DNA from 3 places in the Lysinibacillus sp. OF-1 genome. Region 2 is predicted to be linked to each of the others. Evidence: a T-box and tRNA genes for the amino acid it is inferred to sense, from the RefSeq annotation. Region 2 holds a T-box; the other regions hold tRNA genes.
What was found. The T-box of region 2 lies ahead of argS (arginine--tRNA ligase). A T-box ahead of a tRNA ligase gene usually reads a tRNA of that ligase, here a tRNA-Arg.
Positions count from the first base shown of each region.

Region 1 (6,942 bases), 2.1 Mb from region 2:
ATCGTTAAGTGGAAAAGGATGTGGCGTTGCACAGACAACCAGGATGTTGGCTTAGAAGCAGCCATCATTTAAAGAGTGCGTAATAGCTCACTGGTCGAGTGACGCTGCGCCGAAAATGTATCGGGGCTAAACGATTCACCGAAGCTGTGGATTGACATCTACGATGTCAGTGGTAGGAGAGCGTTCTAAGTGCGTTGAAGTCAGACCGGAAGGACTGGTGGAGCGCTTAGAAGTGAGAATGCCGGTATGAGTAGCGAAAGACGGGTGAGAATCCCGTCCACCGTATGACTAAGGTTTCCTGAGGAAGGCTCGTCCGCTCAGGGTTAGTCGGGACCTAAGCCGAGGCCGATAGGCGTAGGCGATGGACAACAGGTTGATATTCCTGTACCACCTCCTCACCGTTTGAGAAATGGGGGGACGCAGTAGGATAGGGTAAGCGCGCTGTTGGTTATGCGCGTCCAAGCAGTAAGGCGTGTGTGTAGGCAAATCCGCACACTGTAACGTTGAGCTGTGATGGCGAGTCCGTATGGACGAAGTTCCTGATTTCACACTGCCAAGAAAAGCCTCTATCGAGGTGAGAGGTGCCCGTACCGCAAACCGACACAGGTAGTCGAGGAGAGAATCCTAAGGTGTGCGAGAGAACTCTCGTTAAGGAACTCGGCAAAATGACCCCGTAACTTCGGGAGAAGGGGTGCTCTTGAGCGTGCAAGCGCATGAGAGCCGCAGTGAATAGGCCCAGGCGACTGTTTAGCAAAAACACAGGTCTCTGCAAAACCGTAAGGTGACGTATAGGGGCTGACGCCTGCCCGGTGCTGGAAGGTTAAGAGGAGTGGTTAGCGCAAGCGAAGCTGCGAATTGAAGCCCCAGTAAACGGCGGCCGTAACTATAACGGTCCTAAGGTAGCGAAATTCCTTGTCGGGTAAGTTCCGACCCGCACGAAAGGCGTAACGATCTGGGCACTGTCTCAACGAGAGACTCGGTGAAATTATAGTACCTGTGAAGATGCAGGTTACCCGCGACAGGACGGAAAGACCCCGTGGAGCTTTACTGTAGCCTGATATTGAATTTTGGTACAACTTGTACAGGATAGGTAGGAGCCAGAGATCTCGGAGCGCCAGCTTCGAAGGAGGCGTCGGTGGGATACTACCCTGGTTGTATTGAAATTCTAACCCATGCCCCTTAGCGGGGCAGGAGACAGTGTCAGGCGGACAGTTTGACTGGGGCGGTCGCCTCCTAAAAGGTAACGGAGGCGCCCAAAGGTTCCCTCAGAATGGTTGGAAATCATTCGTAGAGTGTAAAGGCACAAGGGAGCTTGACTGCGAGACCTACAAGTCGAGCAGGGTCGAAAGACGGGCTTAGTGATCCGGTGGTTCCGCATGGAAGGGCCATCGCTCAACGGATAAAAGCTACCCCGGGGATAACAGGCTTATCTCCCCCAAGAGTCCACATCGACGGGGAGGTTTGGCACCTCGATGTCGGCTCATCGCATCCTGGGGCTGTAGTCGGTCCCAAGGGTTGGGCTGTTCGCCCATTAAAGCGGTACGCGAGCTGGGTTCAGAACGTCGTGAGACAGTTCGGTCCCTATCCGTCGTGGGCGTAGGAAATTTGAGAGGAGCTGTCCTTAGTACGAGAGGACCGGGATGGACACACCGCTGGTGTACCAGTTGTCTTGCCAAAGGCATCGCTGGGTAGCTATGTGTGGACGGGATAAGTGCTGAAAGCATCTAAGCATGAAGCCCCCCTCAAGATGAGATTTCCCATTACGCAAGTAAGTAAGATCCCTCAAAGACGATGAGGTAGATAGGTTCGAGGTGGAAGTGTGGTGACACATGGAGCTGACGAATACTAATCGATCGAGGACTTAACCAAAATGTTTGAACCATTCAATGAACCGTTTATCCAGTTTTGAAAGAACAATTCTTTCAAAAAAGAGAGCTTCTAGACACAGTAGTATGCCGTGTATGGAAGGTCGACCATAGTCTAGTGATGATGGCAAAGAGGTCACACCCGTTCCCATACCGAACACGGAAGTTAAGCTCTTTAGCGCCGATGGTAGTTGGGGGCTTCCCCCTGTGAGAGTAGGACGTCGCTAGGCATAATACCCAGGAGGATTAGCTCAGCTGGGAGAGCATCTGCCTTACAAGCAGAGGGTCGGCGGTTCGAGCCCGTCATCCTCCACCATATGCCGGTTTAGCTCAGCAGGTAGAGCAACTGACTTGTAATCAGTAGGTCGTGGGTTCGATTCCTATAGCCGGCACCATTTTTTTAGAGCCATTAGCTCAGTTGGTAGAGCATCTGACTTTTAATCAGAGGGTCGAAGGTTCGAGTCCTTCATGGCTCACCATTTTTAAATAATAATAAGCGGGTGTGGCGGAATTGGCAGACGCACTAGACTTAGGATCTAGCGCCGCAAGGCGTGGGGGTTCGACTCCCTTCACCCGCACCATTATTTCATTGCCAGATAAAAAAACTTATGCACATGCGGAAGTAGTTCAGTGGTAGAACACCACCTTGCCAAGGTGGGGGTCGCGAGTTCGAACCTCGTCTTCCGCTCCAAATGTGCCGGGGTGGCGGAACTGGCAGACGCACAGGACTTAAAATCCTGCGGTAGGTGACTACCGTACCGGTTCGATTCCGGTCCTCGGCACCATTTTTAATGCGCCCGTAGCTCAATTGGATAGAGCGTCTGACTACGGATCAGAAGGTTATGGGTTCGACTCCTGTCGGGCGCGCCAAAAAAGAACGGGAAGTAGCTCAGCTTGGTAGAGCACTTGGTTTGGGACCAAGGGGTCGCAGGTTCGAATCCTGTCTTCCCGACCATTTCCTAAAAATATATGGGGCCTTAGCTCAGCTGGGAGAGCGCCTGCCTTGCACGCAGGAGGTCAGCGGTTCGATCCCGCTAGGCTCCACCAATTCGATTTATTAAATGAACCTTGAAAACTGAACAAGCAAAACGTAATCAATAAAGTTTTCAGTAACTAACTTCGGTTAGTGAACAAAACAAAATTTTGGACATCAAAATTGATGCCAGCAAAACAATTTGAGCTATTCAAATTTCTTTTATGGAGAGTTTGATCCTGGCTCAGGACGAACGCTGGCGGCGTGCCTAATACATGCAAGTCGAGCGAACAGAGAAGGAGCTTGCTCCTTCGACGTTAGCGGCGGACGGGTGAGTAACACGTGGGCAACCTACCTTATAGTTTGGGATAACTCCGGGAAACCGGGGCTAATACCGAATAATCTGTTTCACCTCATGGTGAAACACTGAAAGACGGTTTCGGCTGTCGCTATAGGATGGGCCCGCGGCGCATTAGCTAGTTGGTGAGGTAACGGCTCACCAAGGCGACGATGCGTAGCCGACCTGAGAGGGTGATCGGCCACACTGGGACTGAGACACGGCCCAGACTCCTACGGGAGGCAGCAGTAGGGAATCTTCCACAATGGGCGAAAGCCTGATGGAGCAACGCCGCGTGAGTGAAGAAGGATTTCGGTTCGTAAAACTCTGTTGTAAGGGAAGAACAAGTACAGTAGTAACTGGCTGTACCTTGACGGTACCTTATTAGAAAGCCACGGCTAACTACGTGCCAGCAGCCGCGGTAATACGTAGGTGGCAAGCGTTGTCCGGAATTATTGGGCGTAAAGCGCGCGCAGGTGGTTTCTTAAGTCTGATGTGAAAGCCCACGGCTCAACCGTGGAGGGTCATTGGAAACTGGGAGACTTGAGTGCAGAAGAGGATAGTGGAATTCCAAGTGTAGCGGTGAAATGCGTAGAGATTTGGAGGAACACCAGTGGCGAAGGCGACTATCTGGTCTGTAACTGACACTGAGGCGCGAAAGCGTGGGGAGCAAACAGGATTAGATACCCTGGTAGTCCACGCCGTAAACGATGAGTGCTAAGTGTTAGGGGGTTTCCGCCCCTTAGTGCTGCAGCTAACGCATTAAGCACTCCGCCTGGGGAGTACGGTCGCAAGACTGAAACTCAAAGGAATTGACGGGGGCCCGCACAAGCGGTGGAGCATGTGGTTTAATTCGAAGCAACGCGAAGAACCTTACCAGGTCTTGACATCCCGTTGACCACTGTAGAGATATAGTTTCCCCTTCGGGGGCAACGGTGACAGGTGGTGCATGGTTGTCGTCAGCTCGTGTCGTGAGATGTTGGGTTAAGTCCCGCAACGAGCGCAACCCTTGATCTTAGTTGCCATCATTTAGTTGGGCACTCTAAGGTGACTGCCGGTGACAAACCGGAGGAAGGTGGGGATGACGTCAAATCATCATGCCCCTTATGACCTGGGCTACACACGTGCTACAATGGACGATACAAACGGTTGCCAACTCGCGAGAGGGAGCTAATCCGATAAAGTCGTTCTCAGTTCGGATTGTAGGCTGCAACTCGCCTACATGAAGCCGGAATCGCTAGTAATCGCGGATCAGCATGCCGCGGTGAATACGTTCCCGGGCCTTGTACACACCGCCCGTCACACCACGAGAGTTTGTAACACCCGAAGTCGGTGAGGTAACCTTTTGGAGCCAGCCGCCGAAGGTGGGATAGATGATTGGGGTGAAGTCGTAACAAGGTAGCCGTATCGGAAGGTGCGGCTGGATCACCTCCTTTCTAAGGATTATTTCGGAATACAAACCTAGGGTTTGTAAGATTACGTTTTGCGTTCAGTTTTGAAGGTTTATTAAATAATATAAAACTTCCAAGAGGGCCTATAGCTCAGCTGGTTAGAGCGCACGCCTGATAAGCGTGAGGTCGATGGTTCGAGTCCATTTAGGCCCACCATATATACCTCTTGGGGCCTTAGCTCAGCTGGGAGAGCGCCTGCCTTGCACGCAGGAGGTCAGCGGTTCGATCCCGCTAGGCTCCACCAATCTTTGTTCTTTGAAAACTGGATAAAACGACATTGAAATTGTAACAAACACATTTATTTTTTAAGTTTTTTTATAGGCTTAATAACTTGGTTAAGTTATTAAGGGCGCACGGCGAATGCCTTGGCACTAGGAGCCGAAGAAGGACGGCACTAACACCGATATGCTTCGGGGAGCTGTAAGTGAGCTTTGATCCGGAGATTTCCGAATGGGGGAACCCACTACGTTTAATCGCGTAGTATCTTGACGTGAATACATAGCGTCTTGAAGGCAGACCCAGGGAACTGAAACATCTAAGTACCTGGAGGAAGAGAAAGAAAAATCGATTCCCTGAGTAGCGGCGAGCGAAACGGGAAGAGCCCAAACCAAGAGGCTTGCCTCTTGGGGTTGTAGGACACTCAATACGGAGTTACAAAAGAGCGAGTTAGATGAAGCGACTTGGAAAGGTCCGCCAGAGCAGGTAAAAGCCCTGTAGTCGAAAGTTCGTTCTCTCCTGAGTGGATCCTGAGTACGGCGGAACACGTGAAATTCCGTCGGAATCCGGGAGGACCATCTCCCAAGGCTAAATACTACCTAGTGACCGATAGTGAACCAGTACCGTGAGGGAAAGGTGAAAAGCACCCCGGAAGGGGAGTGAAAGAGATCCTGAAACCGTGTGCCTACAAGTAGTTAGAGCCCGTTAATGGGTGATAGCGTGCCTTTTGTAGAATGAACCGGCGAGTTACGATTACGTGCGAGGTTAAGCTTTAGAAGGCGGAGCCGCAGCGAAAGCGAGTCTGAATAGGGCGAAATAGTACGTGGTCGTAGACCCGAAACCAGGTGATCTACCCATGTCCAGGGTGAAGGTAAGGTAACACTTACTGGAGGCCCGAACCCACGCACGTTGAAAAGTGCGGGGATGAGGTGTGGGTAGCGGAGAAATTCCAATCGAACTTGGAGATAGCTGGTTCTCTCCGAAATAGCTTTAGGGCTAGCCTCGTGATGAGAATACTGGAGGTAGAGCACTGTTTGGACTAGGGGGCCATCCCGGTTTACCGAATTCAGACAAACTCCGAATGCCAGATATTTATACACGGGAGTCAGACTGCGAGTGATAAGATCCGTAGTCAAAAGGGAAACAGCCCAGACCACCAGCTAAGGTCCCAAAGTAATCGTTAAGTGGAAAAGGATGTGGCGTTGCACAGACAACCAGGATGTTGGCTTAGAAGCAGCCATCATTTAAAGAGTGCGTAATAGCTCACTGGTCGAGTGACGCTGCGCCGAAAATGTATCGGGGCTAAACGATTCACCGAAGCTGTGGATTGACATCTACGATGTCAGTGGTAGGAGAGCGTTCTAAGTGCGTTGAAGTCAGACCGGAAGGACTGGTGGAGCGCTTAGAAGTGAGAATGCCGGTATGAGTAGCGAAAGACGGGTGAGAATCCCGTCCACCGTATGACTAAGGTTTCCTGAGGAAGGCTCGTCCGCTCAGGGTTAGTCGGGACCTAAGCCGAGGCCGATAGGCGTAGGCGATGGACAACAGGTTGATATTCCTGTACCACCTCCTCACCGTTTGAGAAATGGGGGGACGCAGTAGGATAGGGTAAGCGCGCTGTTGGTTATGCGCGTCCAAGCAGTAAGGCGTGTGTGTAGGCAAATCCGCACACTGTAACGTTGAGCTGTGATGGCGAGTCCGTATGGACGAAGTTCCTGATTTCACACTGCCAAGAAAAGCCTCTATCGAGGTGAGAGGTGCCCGTACCGCAAACCGACACAGGTAGTCGAGGAGAGAATCCTAAGGTGTGCGAGAGAACTCTCGTTAAGGAACTCGGCAAAATGACCCCGTAACTTCGGGAGAAGGGGTGCTCTTGAGCGTGCAAGCGCATGAGAGCCGCAGTGAATAGGCCCAGGCGACTGTTTAGCAAAAACACAGGTCTCTGCAAAACCGTAAGGTGACGTATAGGGGCTGACGCCTGCCCGGTGCTGGAAGGTTAAGAGGAGTGGTTAGCGCAAGCGAAGCTGCGAATTGAAGCCCCAGTAAACGGCGGCCGTAACTATAACGGTCCTAAGGTAGCGAAATTCCTTGTCGGGTAAG
Region 1 is NZ_CP102798.1:113,622-120,563, forward strand. It holds rRNA gene NV349_RS00550 (23S ribosomal RNA) at 1-1,869, shown strand, start outside; rRNA gene rrf (5S ribosomal RNA) at 1,980-2,095, shown strand; tRNA gene NV349_RS00560 (tRNA-Val) at 2,106-2,181, shown strand; tRNA gene NV349_RS00565 (tRNA-Thr) at 2,185-2,260, shown strand; tRNA gene NV349_RS00570 (tRNA-Lys) at 2,269-2,344, shown strand; tRNA gene NV349_RS00575 (tRNA-Leu) at 2,362-2,446, shown strand; tRNA gene NV349_RS00580 (tRNA-Gly) at 2,482-2,556, shown strand; tRNA gene NV349_RS00585 (tRNA-Leu) at 2,562-2,650, shown strand; tRNA gene NV349_RS00590 (tRNA-Arg) at 2,659-2,735, shown strand; tRNA gene NV349_RS00595 (tRNA-Pro) at 2,744-2,820, shown strand; tRNA gene NV349_RS00600 (tRNA-Ala) at 2,837-2,912, shown strand; rRNA gene NV349_RS00605 (16S ribosomal RNA) at 3,060-4,611, shown strand; tRNA gene NV349_RS00610 (tRNA-Ile) at 4,706-4,782, shown strand; tRNA gene NV349_RS00615 (tRNA-Ala) at 4,795-4,870, shown strand; rRNA gene NV349_RS00620 (23S ribosomal RNA) at 4,960-6,942, shown strand, end outside.
Region 1: it has a tRNA-Arg gene. The T-box ahead of argS (arginine--tRNA ligase) is inferred to sense a tRNA for this amino acid. The anticodon was not compared.

Region 2 (6,942 bases):
TGGCCGCGTAAATAATGCCGACTTCCTGTTTATTTTGTTGTACATAATTTTTTACATAACGTTCTTTATTTTCACCAATTAGTACGGACAGCGCCAAATTTTCACGTGAAAAGCCTGTCATGACTGTCGCTTGCTCATCAATTGTTAGTAATTGGCGGATATCATCACAGACAGCTGGTGTCGCAGTGGCTGTCAGCGCTAAAACCGTGGGCTTTTGTGACCATAGTGTAAACAGCTTTTGAATGGAGCGATAGCTTGGTCTAAAGTCATGCCCCCATTGCGAGATACAGTGTGCCTCATCTACCGCTATTAACGGCACAGGTAAATAGGATAGTGCTTGCAGAAAGGATACACTTTCCAATCGCTCAGGCGCAATATAGAGAAGTTTTAAATAACCTGCGCTCGCTAGTTGCATCGTTTCATCTACTTCCTGTGCCGACAACGTACTGTTAATATAGGCGGCAGGAATGTTCGCCGCACGTAAAGCCTCCACCTGATCTTGCATCAGAGATATAAGGGGGGAAATGACAATAGTTAACCCATCTAGCATTAATGCAGGAATTTGATAGCAAATGGATTTCCCGCCACCAGTTGGCATGACACACAGGCTCGACTGCCCTCGTAATGTTTGTTCTATAATTTGGGCTTGTCCTTGGCGAAAGGCTTCATAGCCAAAATGATGCTGTAGCATTTGTCTTGCTTGCTCCATGCAAAGTTCACTCCTCGTTTGTTAGACGAAGTAGCATGTACTCGCCCTGTTCATTTTTTTCGATTTCATACAGTATGATGGAATGGGCAAGTGCCTCCTGCCCTGCAGCATTCGTCAAAACATATTCCGTTTTAGCACGTAGAATAAGATGCTGGCCTTCTATACGAATAGCTTGAATATCGGTATTAGAGAAATGGATCTTTGCTTGTTTGGAAGCATAATAAGCAACCATGCTATTCAAGGTCTCTTGTAAATCCTCTGTTCCGACAATTGGTTTCATGACACTCGCATCCTGAATGGCCACAGCCGCCTTTAAATGCTTATGGAACGTATCTAAAAACAGCTTGATTTCATCTGTATTATACGCAAACACATTCTCACCATATTGCTCAATTGCTTGCTGTACAGCTTCTTTGTCACCTTGTTCTATATAGGGATATAAATTTTTGGATTGGGACAATCGTACACTGGCTTTCATGCCATCCTCAATCCATTTATCCACGAATGATTGGATTTCCTTCATCGGCAATATGTATGGCTGGGACTCTCCTTGCTGTTGACGATTAAAATATAGTCCAACAATGGCTCCATTTTCAGCCTCCATCACAGGACTTCCTAAAGGCATAGCTTGTTTCACATCTATATAATAGGCCGCTACCTTATCTTGATATTTCTGAATCGTGTAGGGCAAGCCATTCACATAAACGGCTAGCTGATTCAGCTCACCTTCATACGTTTTTGGCACATGCACATTCGCTTTATACGTTACTTGTAGAAGTGCTAGATTATGAGCTGTTGACATGACATGTACATTTGCTGCCATTAGCTTGTCTTGACCAAATTGAACAAGGGCCGTCGGTTTGGAAGCAACTAATGCACCATTTGTTAAAATATACAGCTGATTATCCTGCTGCTTTATAATAATGCCTGCCCCAACACCATACTCTCCGATGACTTTGACCTCTGGGACAATTTTTTCCTCTTGCTTGGTCACTGCCCCCTCTGTTTGAACCTCCGCATTTTTACTTTGAAACCAGCCTGTGCCTATTTGACTGTCACAGCCTGTAACGAGGAAAGCTGTCGCTCCTAACACGAGCATTTTTTTATACATACCTTCACCAAAACTTTCTATTCATCATTCTCTATTATCTATCATAATCAAGGATTTGTGATGTTTCAAGTTTACATAATATTATTATTTATATAATAATGTTAGGGAAATGCGACAACACCGCTAAATATATTTCATTCTACCTATTATTATTTATGAAATACGAAATTTGCTATGAGGATTGGAGGATAACTGGACCTAAAAATAATTTTCATTAAAAAAGACATGCGCATTGCTTCACATGTCTTCTTCGATTATTTTTTTCTTAACAGTCTTGTCGATACGATAATGCCCACCATCAACAGTAAAAAGATGCTATAAGTCCATGTATGATTGCCTGTGATATCATAGCAAACCCCGATCATAATGGGAATAATTGCACTCAGCATAAAGCCACCTGATAGCACCATGGATGACCAGCTATTAGCCTCCAGATCATTTTTGGCTTCATCCAGCGGTAACAATAAGCCAATCGGAAATAGACCACTTAGAACAATGCCGATTAATAAAACAGCAAGCCATAAATAGACGCCTGACGTAAGCCATAATAGCGTGAAACCAATTAATCCTACAAAGCCTAGTGCCAGTATCCATACCATTCGACTTGACCATTTTTCCATGAGCATCGGCACTGCAATATTGCCGATCATTTGCACAATAGACATAAACGTCAGCATAGCACTTGCTGTCTCTAGTGATAAGCCTTTATCCTGCAACAGCGGTGTAAGCCACGCCATCATCGAAAAAAACAGCGAGGTTTGTAAGCCAAAGTACAGTAAGATCGCCCAAGCACGTCCAGATGTCCAAGGATTACGAGCATATTCAGTCGTCGTTATCTTTAGAACTTGTTCATTTTGCTGTGATGGTATGGCCCATAACCAAATAACTAGCGTCCCTAATGCAAGTAGAGCCCATATCCCCAGAGCGACGGTCCAGCTATTGCCGAAAATTTGATAAAATGTCACCGTTAAGGCCGCACTTAATGTAGCACCTACGCCAATGCCGAAGGAATAAATGCCAATCACGGTCGTAAAACGCTGTGGAAACTTTTTCTTAATAAAGGCATTTAAAATAGGACCAATCATCGCAATAGCTAAGCCTGCTGCAAAGCTTGTCACAATGAGCAAAGCGTAGCTTTCTTGTAAAAGGCGTAGTCCATTGGCAAAGACGAGAATAGCCACTAAAAATGTTATGGCGGATTTCGTGCCAACCTTTCGCTGAAGCGGTACAGCCAAAGGTGCAAATAAACCCATACAAAAAACGGGGATGGATGTCAGAAAACTCATACTTGTATTGGAGACATGTAAGGATGTCATCAGTACATTATAAAGTGGGCCAATCCCTGTTACTGCAGGTCTCATATTGAGTGCAACAAAAAATATACTGATGACCACTAGTATAAGTGAAAGGGTCCATTGTTTTTTTGCCATTTGTTCAATATCCTCTCTACTGCCACTCAACATTCATTGCTGAAAGAGTTTGTTTATTTATTCCTCTCTCCTTTTACCATGTTTTCGATAGACGGTCAATCTTGGGACAGTTTCTTGAAAATGGCTATTTTTTATCTTGATTCAGTAGATGTCACATATTTTCAGGTAATTCAATGCCCAATAAGGCGAATGATTCTTTTAAGACAATCGCAACACATGAACAAAGTGCTAGACGTGACGCTTGATATTCATCATCCGCTAATATTTTCTGTTGGGCATAATATTTATTCAATAAACGGGCCAATTGTAAGGCATATTTCGCTATTTGGGACGGGTCAGCCTGATCAAAAGACGTAGCTACCACTTTCGGAAACTGCTCCAGTAATAAAACAATTGGCCAAGCCTGCTCTCCTAATGGCTGGAAGGTCATCACTTCAGCTGGGGCGTTTGCTTTTTCTAAAATGGAGCAAAGACGGGCATACGTATACTGTACATAAGGACCTGTTTCACCTTCAAAATTCATCATTTGCTCGATCGAAAATTCAATATCATTGAGGCGATGGTATTTCAAATCATTAAATATAACTGCGCCAACCCCAACTTGCTGGGCTACTCGCTCCTTGTTAGGAAGATGGGGATTTTTCTCTTCGATATTACGCTTCGCCGTCGCAATGGCCTCTGCTAGCACATCTGCTAATAACACCACTTTGCCTTTACGGGTCGACATTTTTTTGCCATCCTTGAGCATCATCCCAAATGGGACGTGCTGTAGATTTTTGGCCCAAGCATAGCCCATTTTTTCGATGACTTGAAAAAGTTGTTTAAAATGGAGGGATTGCTCATTGCCAACAACGTAGAAAATCTTTTCTGGCTGGTAATGCTGTTGGCGATACAGGGCAGCAGCTAAATCGCGTGTCGCATAAAGCGTGGCTCCATCTGTTTTCGTCATTAAGCATGGGGGCATTTCCTCCATCTCCACAACATACGCCCCATCTGATTCCACTAGGAGCCCTTTTTCTTGTAGTTCTGTCACAACAGGCATCATTTTGTCATTGTAAAAGGCTTCTCCTGTAAAAGCATCAAAGTGAATTCCTAGCAACTCGTATATTGATTGAAATTCTACTAATGATACATCTCGGAACCATTGCCATAATGCCAGTGCCTCTGCATCGCCATCCTCCAACGCTTTAAAGGCGGCACGTGCCTGTTCAATCAGTGCTGGGTCTTGCTCTGCCTCTTCATGAAACTGCACATAAATCTTTAATAGCTCCTCAATTGGTGACGCTGTAATGGCTTGCTTATCACCCCAATATTGATAAGCCACAATAAGCTTACCGAACTGTGTACCCCAGTCCCCTAAATGATTGATGCGAATCGCTTGATAACCATTTTTTTCTGCCATATTGGCTAAAGCATTCCCAATGACTGTTGAACGTAAATGCCCCATCGAGAATGGCTTCGCAATATTAGGAGATGAAAAATCTAGGACGACAGCTCCCATCCCCGTTTGATTAGTTCCATATGATTGTTTTGCTTGCATGATGTTGCTTAGCACTTGTTGCGTCACTTTTTGTTGATCTAGAAAAATATTGACATAGCCTCCAACAGCTTGCACACGCTGGATATTGTCATTGTTTAATTGACTTGCTATATCCGCTGCAATAGTTTGTGGTGACTTTTTCCATCTTTTTGCTAAGGTAAAACAAGGAAATGCCACGTCCCCTAGCTCCGAGCTTTTTGGTTTTTCTAATAATGACGCAATATCATCTGCTGTTAATTGATGATTTACTACTTCTGCCATACTTTCAGCGATTTGTTTATTCATCTTGATCCTCCTCCTGTCCAAATAAAAAAGCCCCCGTCTCTAAAATTAGAGACGAGAGCATTATAATCCCGTGGTACCACTCTAGTTGCCATTTAATATGACCACTTTCCATTGTTAACGAGGTGACGCCCCGCTATTCTCTACTACTTGTTCGAGAATCTTCTCCAAAGTGCGCTTCATTCATGGGTTCTGCATTAGGCTCACACCAACCCTAACTCGCTTGCCAGTTGTCCATCAATTACTCTCTTCTTCATCGAATTTTTCTATGATTTTGACATATATTACAGGACTTCCTTATTGGCGTCAACCATTTTTTAAATATAATGTTGGTACTTAGCAATTGACATATCGAGATAATTCGATATATTATTGCGGTATGGAACCAATTGAAATTTTCAAAGCGTTATCAAACGAGACTAGGCTAAACATCTTACAGTGGCTGAAGGAACCTGAGAAACATTTCCCAAAAGTGAGTATCGAAGGAGGCGTATGTGTTGGTGATATTCAGGAGAAAGCTCAAACTTCTCAATCAACCGTTTCTCACTACTTAAATATGATGCAAAAGGCTGGACTTCTCGAATCTTTTCGTCATGGTCAATGGACATATTATAAATTAAAAGAAGAAACGATTCATCAAATTGCCTCGTTTCTTGTATCAGATACCCAAAATGATTAAAATTGGGTTTCTGTTTAAAATGCCATATCGATTATTCACGATAAATAGATACGCTATAGACATTTGCACAATACATCGAAATTTCTCGATATATTGATATAAAGGAGTGATGTTTTTTGATTATGAATAAAGAAAATGCATTTAGCAATAAACATAAAATTTTAGCCTTCACATTAACCTTATTAACGTTTGTCATGGGAACAAGTGAATTTGTTATTGTAGGATTATTAACGGAGGTCTCTACAGATTTAAGTATACCAATTGCCACAGCTGGTTCCTTGATTTCTGGATTTGCTATCGCCTATGCGATTGGTACACCCATCTTAACCGGTTTTGTTAGTAGATTTGCAAAATATCCACTCATGTTAGTATTGATTTCCCTCTTTATACTTGGAAATATTGTAAGTGCCCTCTCTAGTTCCTATGGTATTTTAATAACTTCCAGAGTTGTTACGGCTGTTGTCAGCGGCGTACTTACAGCATTAGCCATGTCCATAGCGAATGATAGTATGCCAAAAGAAAAAAGATCCTCTATCATTGCTTTCATATTTGCGGGCTTTACCATTGCCAACGTCATGGGTGTACCTCTAGGAACAATGGTTGGACAATGGAGTAATTGGCACATGACATTTTGGTTAACGGCAGCTTTAGGCGGGATTGCCTTTATCATCAGCATGTTTGTGCTACCTCGAAATATCAAAGCAACAAAAAGTTCACTATCAGAGCAATTAAGTTTATTTAAGCAACCTAAAATCATTCTAGCATTCTTCATTCCTGTTTTTACGATTGCTGGAACATACACAATCTATACTTTTATTACGCCCATTTTACAACAAAAACTTGGTATTGAAACGAAATACATAGGTATTGTTCTCTTAATCTATGGCTTCTTTTCAATCTTTAGTAATCTTTTAGCTGGCAAGATTGCTCAGCATAACGGTTTAGGTAGATTGCGCTATACGTTCATTATTCAGGCCATTATCTTATTTACTCTGTATTTTACGATGTCCTCTATGTGGTTAGGGCTACTGACTATTATGTTAATGGCTGTCATGCTATATGCTGTTAATGCAACTGTCCAACTCTACTTCATGGATTTAGCTGAAAGATATTCTCCCTCTGCAAAAGACTTTGCATCCTCATTAACCCCTGTTGCTGTTAATGTGGGGATTGCATTAGGTTCTGCAATAG
Region 2 is NZ_CP102798.1:2,226,024-2,232,965, reverse strand. It holds gene recQ (DNA helicase RecQ) at 1-709, opposite strand, end outside; gene NV349_RS10830 (hypothetical protein) at 717-1,820, opposite strand; gene NV349_RS10825 (MFS transporter) at 2,075-3,250, opposite strand; gene argS (arginine--tRNA ligase) at 3,402-5,075, opposite strand; T-box leader at 5,120-5,338, opposite strand; gene NV349_RS10815 (ArsR/SmtB family transcription factor) at 5,452-5,751, shown strand; gene NV349_RS10810 (MFS transporter) at 5,874-6,942, shown strand, end outside.

Region 3 (6,942 bases), 2.0 Mb from region 2:
ATCTTCATCCAAGGAAGATATACTAAAGTGGATTGAATTGTACCAGTCAACGGAGGATGATGAAGCGCAAACAAAATTAGTGATTCATTATCGATATCTAGTTGAGTCAATAGCTCGTAAATATTCGAATGGTAAATCTTATTATGATGATATTGTTCAAGTAGGGATGCTGGGATTGTTAGGTGCAATCAGACGTTTTGATCCGAATGTTGGTCGTAGTTTTGAAGCATTTGCTGTGCCAACGATTGTTGGAGAAATCAAGCGTTTTTTACGTGATAAAACATGGGATGTTCATGTGCCTAGACGAATAAAAGAATTAGGACCGAGAATCAAATCAACAGTGGAGGCGCTGACGATTGAATTGCAGCGTTCTCCTTCTATTCAAGATATTGCTGAGCGATTAGAAGTAGCCGAAGAAGAGGTATTGGAAGCGATGGAAATGAGCCGTAGCTATCAGGCTCTTTCTATGGATCATTCGATAGAGTCAGATTCAGATGGCAGTACAGTCACCTTATTTGATATTTTGGGTAGGGAAGACGATGGTTATGAAATGACTAATAAACGCATGATTGTTTCAGAGGCGCTTGTTGTGTTAAATGAAAGGGAAAAACAAATTATTCAGCTTACATATTTAGAGCAACTTAGTCAAAAAGAAGCTGGAGAACGATTAGGAATTTCTCAAATGCATGTATCTCGAATACAAAGGAAAGCAATAAAGAAATTACAAGAGGCTATTCTAGCAAGTGGCGGTGTTTCGCTCTAATCTTTCTTTGGGTGTTTTATGTGTTAAACACTTATAAATGGATGAAGATAGTCTACTCATATTCGTCTGAGTAGACTATCTTTTTGCATTTTTAGTAAAGTGTAATGGTAAAATGAAAAGAAAAAGGTAGTGATGATGTGGAACAAAAGCAAATGTTACAGCTCATTGCAAAGGATGTTGTAGTCAAACCAGGGCAAGTAGATGCTGTTATTAAGTTATTAGAAGAGGGAAATACGGTACCATTTATTGCACGTTATCGAAAGGAAGCAACGGGCTCTCTCGACGAGGTGCAAATTAAAGCTGTGGAGGATCGTTATCACTACATACAGCAACTTGAACAACGGAAAGAAGAGGTTATTCGATTAATCCGAGAGCAAGAAAAACTTACACCAGAATTAGAAAAAGCCATACTTGCTGCAACCGTCTTACAGCGGGTAGAGGATTTATATAGACCTTACAAGCAAAAAAGACGTACAAAGGCGACGATTGCCAAAGAAAAAGGATTAGAACCTCTTGCAGAACTTCTCTTGGCGTTTAGTAATGACGCATTAGAGCAGCTAGCAGTTGGTTTTGTGGATAATGAACAGGTTGCCAATACAGAAGAAGCACTAATGGGCGCACGAGATATTTTAGCAGAACGTTTTGCAGATGATGCTGCGATTCGTGAAAAAATCCGCGCCTATTCATGGAAAGATGGAGTCCTTGTAACGACTGTAAAAAATGCTGAGATTGATGAAAAAAATGTTTTTGAAATGTATTACGAGTATGAAGAACCTGTTAATCGCATCGTTCCGCATCGCATCTTAGCGATCAACCGTGGAGAAAAAGAGGAAGTTTTAAAAGTTTCAATCCAAGTGCCAGTAGACAGAGTTTTGATGATTATGTGGAAGGAATGGATACCTGCAATTGGCTCATCCCCTGCAATTGCAGAAGTAAAACTGGCAATTGAAGATTCGTACAAACGTTTAATTCAGCCTTCGATTGAAAGAGAATTACGAAACGAATTGACAGAGAAAGCTGAAACACAAGCAATTCATATTTTCTCTGAGAATTTACGTAATTTATTACTGCAGCCACCTATGAAAGGCAAATATGTATTGGGGGTTGACCCAGCTTACCGCACAGGTTGTAAGTTAGCAGTTGTAGATGAAACGGGGAAAATGTTAGAGGTTACAGCTATTTATCCACATCCTCCTAAACCAGATGTAGCAAAAGCGAAAGCTACTGTGAAAGGAATTTTAGTAAAATATCCAATAAGCATAATTGCAATTGGTAATGGTACAGCATCGCGTGAAACAGAACAATTTATTGCAGATGTACTAAATGAACTTACTACTGATGTTGCGTATGTTATTGTCAACGAAGCGGGAGCATCTGTTTATTCAGCATCAGATATTGCACGGGCTGAATTTCCCGATTTACAGGTTGAGCAGCGTAGTGCTGTGTCCATTGCACGCCGTTTACAAGATCCTTTATCGGAGTTAGTGAAAATTGAACCTAAAGCGGTTGGTGTAGGTCAGTATCAGCATGATGTTTCTCAAAAAAAATTAAATGAATCACTAACTTTTATAGTAGAAACTGCTGTTAACAAAGTAGGGGTTGATGTAAACACGGCTTCTTCTTCACTCTTACAATACGTTTCTGGTTTATCCAAAACAGTTGCAGAGAACATCGTGAAGATGCGAGAAGAAAATGGTCAATTTTCTACACGTGCACAATTAAAGAAGATTCCAAGGCTAGGTGCTAAAACGTATGAACAAGCTATCGGTTTCTTACGTGTCCCAGAAGCAAAAAATCCGTTCGATGCTACAGGTATTCATCCAGAGAGCTATGATTTAGCTGAACAAATATTAGTAGAAGCTCAAATTGATAAAAAAGAGCTAGGGACGCCGAAAGCCGAAGAAGCTATTGCAGCTCTAGATATTCAAAATTTAAGTAGCGTGCTTGGCATAGGTGTTGTGACTATTCAAGATATTGTGGATACTTTAATGAAACCAAGTCGTGACCCACGTGATGCTTTCCCACAGCCTTTGCTTAAAACAGATGTATTAAAAATGGAAGATTTAAAAGTAGGTATGGAATTGCAGGGCACAGTGAGAAATGTGGTGGACTTTGGAGCGTTTGTTGATATTGGCGTAAAGCAAGACGGGTTGGTGCATATATCTAAATTACAAAACAAACGCATTAAACATCCGTTAGAAGTTGTTGCACTAGGTGATATTGTCACAGTATGGGTAGAACAAATAGATGTCAATAAAGGGCGTATTTCTTTAACAATGCTTCCGCCTAAAAATCAAACATTATAATTTAAGTAATAAATATTTACCACACTGTCTATACTACACAGTGTGGTATTCTTGTTGTTAGAGGTGATTAATATATGAACAATGAGGAGTTACAACAACTTGTTCACAGCTTATCCTTGGAAAGCTTTCAAAAACCTTTTCAGCATCAGGCTTACTTTAATGCTAGATTACGTTCAACTGGTGGACGATATCTTTTACAATCTCATAATATTGAGATAAACCCGAAAGCCTATGAGTTATATGGCTATAGAGAGATTGAAGGTATTGTACTCCATGAATTATGTCATTATCATTTACATATTGAAGGTAAAGGGTATCAACATCGAGATAAAGATTTTCGAGAGCTATTAAGAAAAGTAAATGCACCTCGATTTTGCTCAGTTTTACAACCCCCTAAAGCTACAACTAAAAGACATCATCGTCATACTTATACTTGTGTCAATTGCCAACAACTATATGTACGGAAAATAAAAATGAATGTTGAGAAGTATTGCTGTAGTAAGTGTTTGGGTAGGCTAATACTAGTGGAATAAAAAATCATAAAAAAATAGTTGACGTTTTGTTGAGTTGTCCCTATAATAGTAAAAGTCGACAAGATAACGACGACAGCAAAACATAGTATTCCGAAGTAGCTCAGTTGGTAGTAGCACCTGACTGTTAATCAGGTTGTCGCAGGTTCGAGTCCTGCCTTCGGAGCCATGGCCCCTTGGTCAAGTGGTTAAGACACCGCCCTTTCACGGCGGTAACACGGGTTCGAATCCCGTAGGGGTCATTTCTTCATAATTTAATTAATACTATTTATTGGTCCCGTGGTGTAGCGGTTAACATGCCTGCCTGTCACGCAGGAGATCGCCGGTTCGATCCCGGTCGGGACCGCCACTTTTTGGGGTATAGCCAAGCGGTAAGGCAACGGATTTTGATTCCGTCATGCCTAGGTTCGAATCCTAGTACCCCAGCCATTCATTTCTTAATTTGAGCCATTAGCTCAGTTGGTAGAGCATCTGACTTTTAATCAGAGGGTCGAAGGTTCGAGTCCTTCATGGCTCATCTTTTTAGGAAAAAACATTGACTTCTCAGTTCCTTGTAGTATAATGAGAAAGTTACTGATTGAATGCGGTCGTGGCGGAACGGCAGACGCGCTAGGTTGAGGGCCTAGTGGGGGCAACCCCGTGGAGGTTCAAGTCCTCTCGGCCGCACCAAGTCAATTAATTTTATATTCTTATATGCGCCCGTAGCTCAATTGGATAGAGCGTCTGACTACGGATCAGAAGGTTGTGGGTTCGACTCCTGCCGGGCGCGCCAATTTATAAATCATATTATGCGGGTGTAGTTTAATGGTAAAACCTCAGCCTTCCAAGCTGATGTCGTGAGTTCGATTCTCATCACCCGCTCCAAAAAAGTGTTGACAACTTTCCGGTTGTCTGATAGACTAAAGAAGTTGTCCGAAGAGACAATGATATGAACCTTGAAAACTGAACAAGCAAAACGTAATCAATAAAGTTTTCAGTAACTAGCTTTGGTTAGTGAACGAAACAAAATTTTGGACATCAAAATTGATGCCAGCAAAACAATTTGAGCTATTCAAATTTCTTTTATGGAGAGTTTGATCCTGGCTCAGGACGAACGCTGGCGGCGTGCCTAATACATGCAAGTCGAGCGAACAGAGAAGGAGCTTGCTCCTTCGACGTTAGCGGCGGACGGGTGAGTAACACGTGGGCAACCTACCTTATAGTTTGGGATAACTCCGGGAAACCGGGGCTAATACCGAATAATCTGTTTCACCTCATGGTGAAACACTGAAAGACGGTTTCGGCTGTCGCTATAGGATGGGCCCGCGGCGCATTAGCTAGTTGGTGAGGTAACGGCTCACCAAGGCGACGATGCGTAGCCGACCTGAGAGGGTGATCGGCCACACTGGGACTGAGACACGGCCCAGACTCCTACGGGAGGCAGCAGTAGGGAATCTTCCACAATGGGCGAAAGCCTGATGGAGCAACGCCGCGTGAGTGAAGAAGGATTTCGGTTCGTAAAACTCTGTTGTAAGGGAAGAACAAGTACAGTAGTAACTGGCTGTACCTTGACGGTACCTTATTAGAAAGCCACGGCTAACTACGTGCCAGCAGCCGCGGTAATACGTAGGTGGCAAGCGTTGTCCGGAATTATTGGGCGTAAAGCGCGCGCAGGTGGTTTCTTAAGTCTGATGTGAAAGCCCACGGCTCAACCGTGGAGGGTCATTGGAAACTGGGAGACTTGAGTGCAGAAGAGGATAGTGGAATTCCAAGTGTAGCGGTGAAATGCGTAGAGATTTGGAGGAACACCAGTGGCGAAGGCGACTATCTGGTCTGTAACTGACACTGAGGCGCGAAAGCGTGGGGAGCAAACAGGATTAGATACCCTGGTAGTCCACGCCGTAAACGATGAGTGCTAAGTGTTAGGGGGTTTCCGCCCCTTAGTGCTGCAGCTAACGCATTAAGCACTCCGCCTGGGGAGTACGGTCGCAAGACTGAAACTCAAAGGAATTGACGGGGGCCCGCACAAGCGGTGGAGCATGTGGTTTAATTCGAAGCAACGCGAAGAACCTTACCAGGTCTTGACATCCCGTTGACCACTGTAGAGATATAGTTTCCCCTTCGGGGGCAACGGTGACAGGTGGTGCATGGTTGTCGTCAGCTCGTGTCGTGAGATGTTGGGTTAAGTCCCGCAACGAGCGCAACCCTTGATCTTAGTTGCCATCATTTAGTTGGGCACTCTAAGGTGACTGCCGGTGACAAACCGGAGGAAGGTGGGGATGACGTCAAATCATCATGCCCCTTATGACCTGGGCTACACACGTGCTACAATGGACGATACAAACGGTTGCCAACTCGCGAGAGGGAGCTAATCCGATAAAGTCGTTCTCAGTTCGGATTGTAGGCTGCAACTCGCCTACATGAAGCCGGAATCGCTAGTAATCGCGGATCAGCATGCCGCGGTGAATACGTTCCCGGGCCTTGTACACACCGCCCGTCACACCACGAGAGTTTGTAACACCCGAAGTCGGTGAGGTAACCTTTTGGAGCCAGCCGCCGAAGGTGGGATAGATGATTGGGGTGAAGTCGTAACAAGGTAGCCGTATCGGAAGGTGCGGCTGGATCACCTCCTTTCTAAGGATTATTTCGGAATACAAACCTAGGGTTTGTAAGATTACGTTTTGCGTTCAGTTTTGAAGGTTCATTCTTCTGAATGAAAATCTTCAAAACTTGTTCTTTGAAAACTGGATAAAACGACATTGAAATTGTAACAAACACATTTATTTTTTTAAGTTTTTTATAGGCTTAATAACATTAAGAGGTTTCCGATATTTTTATTGAAAGCCGTTAGGTTAAGTTATTAAGGGCGCACGGCGAATGCCTTGGCACTAGGAGCCGAAGAAGGACGGCACTAACACCGATATGCTTCGGGGAGCTGTAAGTGAGCTTTGATCCGGAGATTTCCGAATGGGGGAACCCACTACGTTTAATCGCGTAGTATCTTGACGTGAATACATAGCGTCTTGAAGGCAGACCCAGGGAACTGAAACATCTAAGTACCTGGAGGAAGAGAAAGAAAAATCGATTCCCTGAGTAGCGGCGAGCGAAACGGGAAGAGCCCAAACCAAGAGGCTTGCCTCTTGGGGTTGTAGGACACTCAATACGGAGTTACAAAAGAGCGAGTTAGATGAAGCGACTTGGAAAGGTCCGCCAGAGCAGGTAAAAGCCCTGTAGTCGAAAGTTCGTTCTCTCCTGAGTGGATCCTGAGTACGGCGGAACACGTGAAATTCCGTCGGAATCCGGGAGGACCATCTCCCAAGGCTAAATACTACCTAGTGACCGATAGTGAACCAGTACCGTGAGG
Region 3 is NZ_CP102798.1:4,225,574-4,232,515, reverse strand. It holds gene sigB (RNA polymerase sigma factor SigB) at 1-763, shown strand, start outside; gene NV349_RS20710 (Tex family protein) at 901-3,069, shown strand; gene NV349_RS20705 (SprT family protein) at 3,144-3,602, shown strand; tRNA gene NV349_RS20700 (tRNA-Asn) at 3,692-3,768, shown strand; tRNA gene NV349_RS20695 (tRNA-Glu) at 3,770-3,841, shown strand; tRNA gene NV349_RS20690 (tRNA-Asp) at 3,873-3,948, shown strand; tRNA gene NV349_RS20685 (tRNA-Gln) at 3,954-4,028, shown strand; tRNA gene NV349_RS20680 (tRNA-Lys) at 4,044-4,116, shown strand; tRNA gene NV349_RS20675 (tRNA-Leu) at 4,183-4,268, shown strand; tRNA gene NV349_RS20670 (tRNA-Arg) at 4,295-4,371, shown strand; tRNA gene NV349_RS20665 (tRNA-Gly) at 4,390-4,463, shown strand; rRNA gene NV349_RS20660 (16S ribosomal RNA) at 4,661-6,212, shown strand; rRNA gene NV349_RS20655 (23S ribosomal RNA) at 6,429-6,942, shown strand, end outside.
Region 3: it has a tRNA-Arg gene. The T-box ahead of argS (arginine--tRNA ligase) is inferred to sense a tRNA for this amino acid. The anticodon was not compared.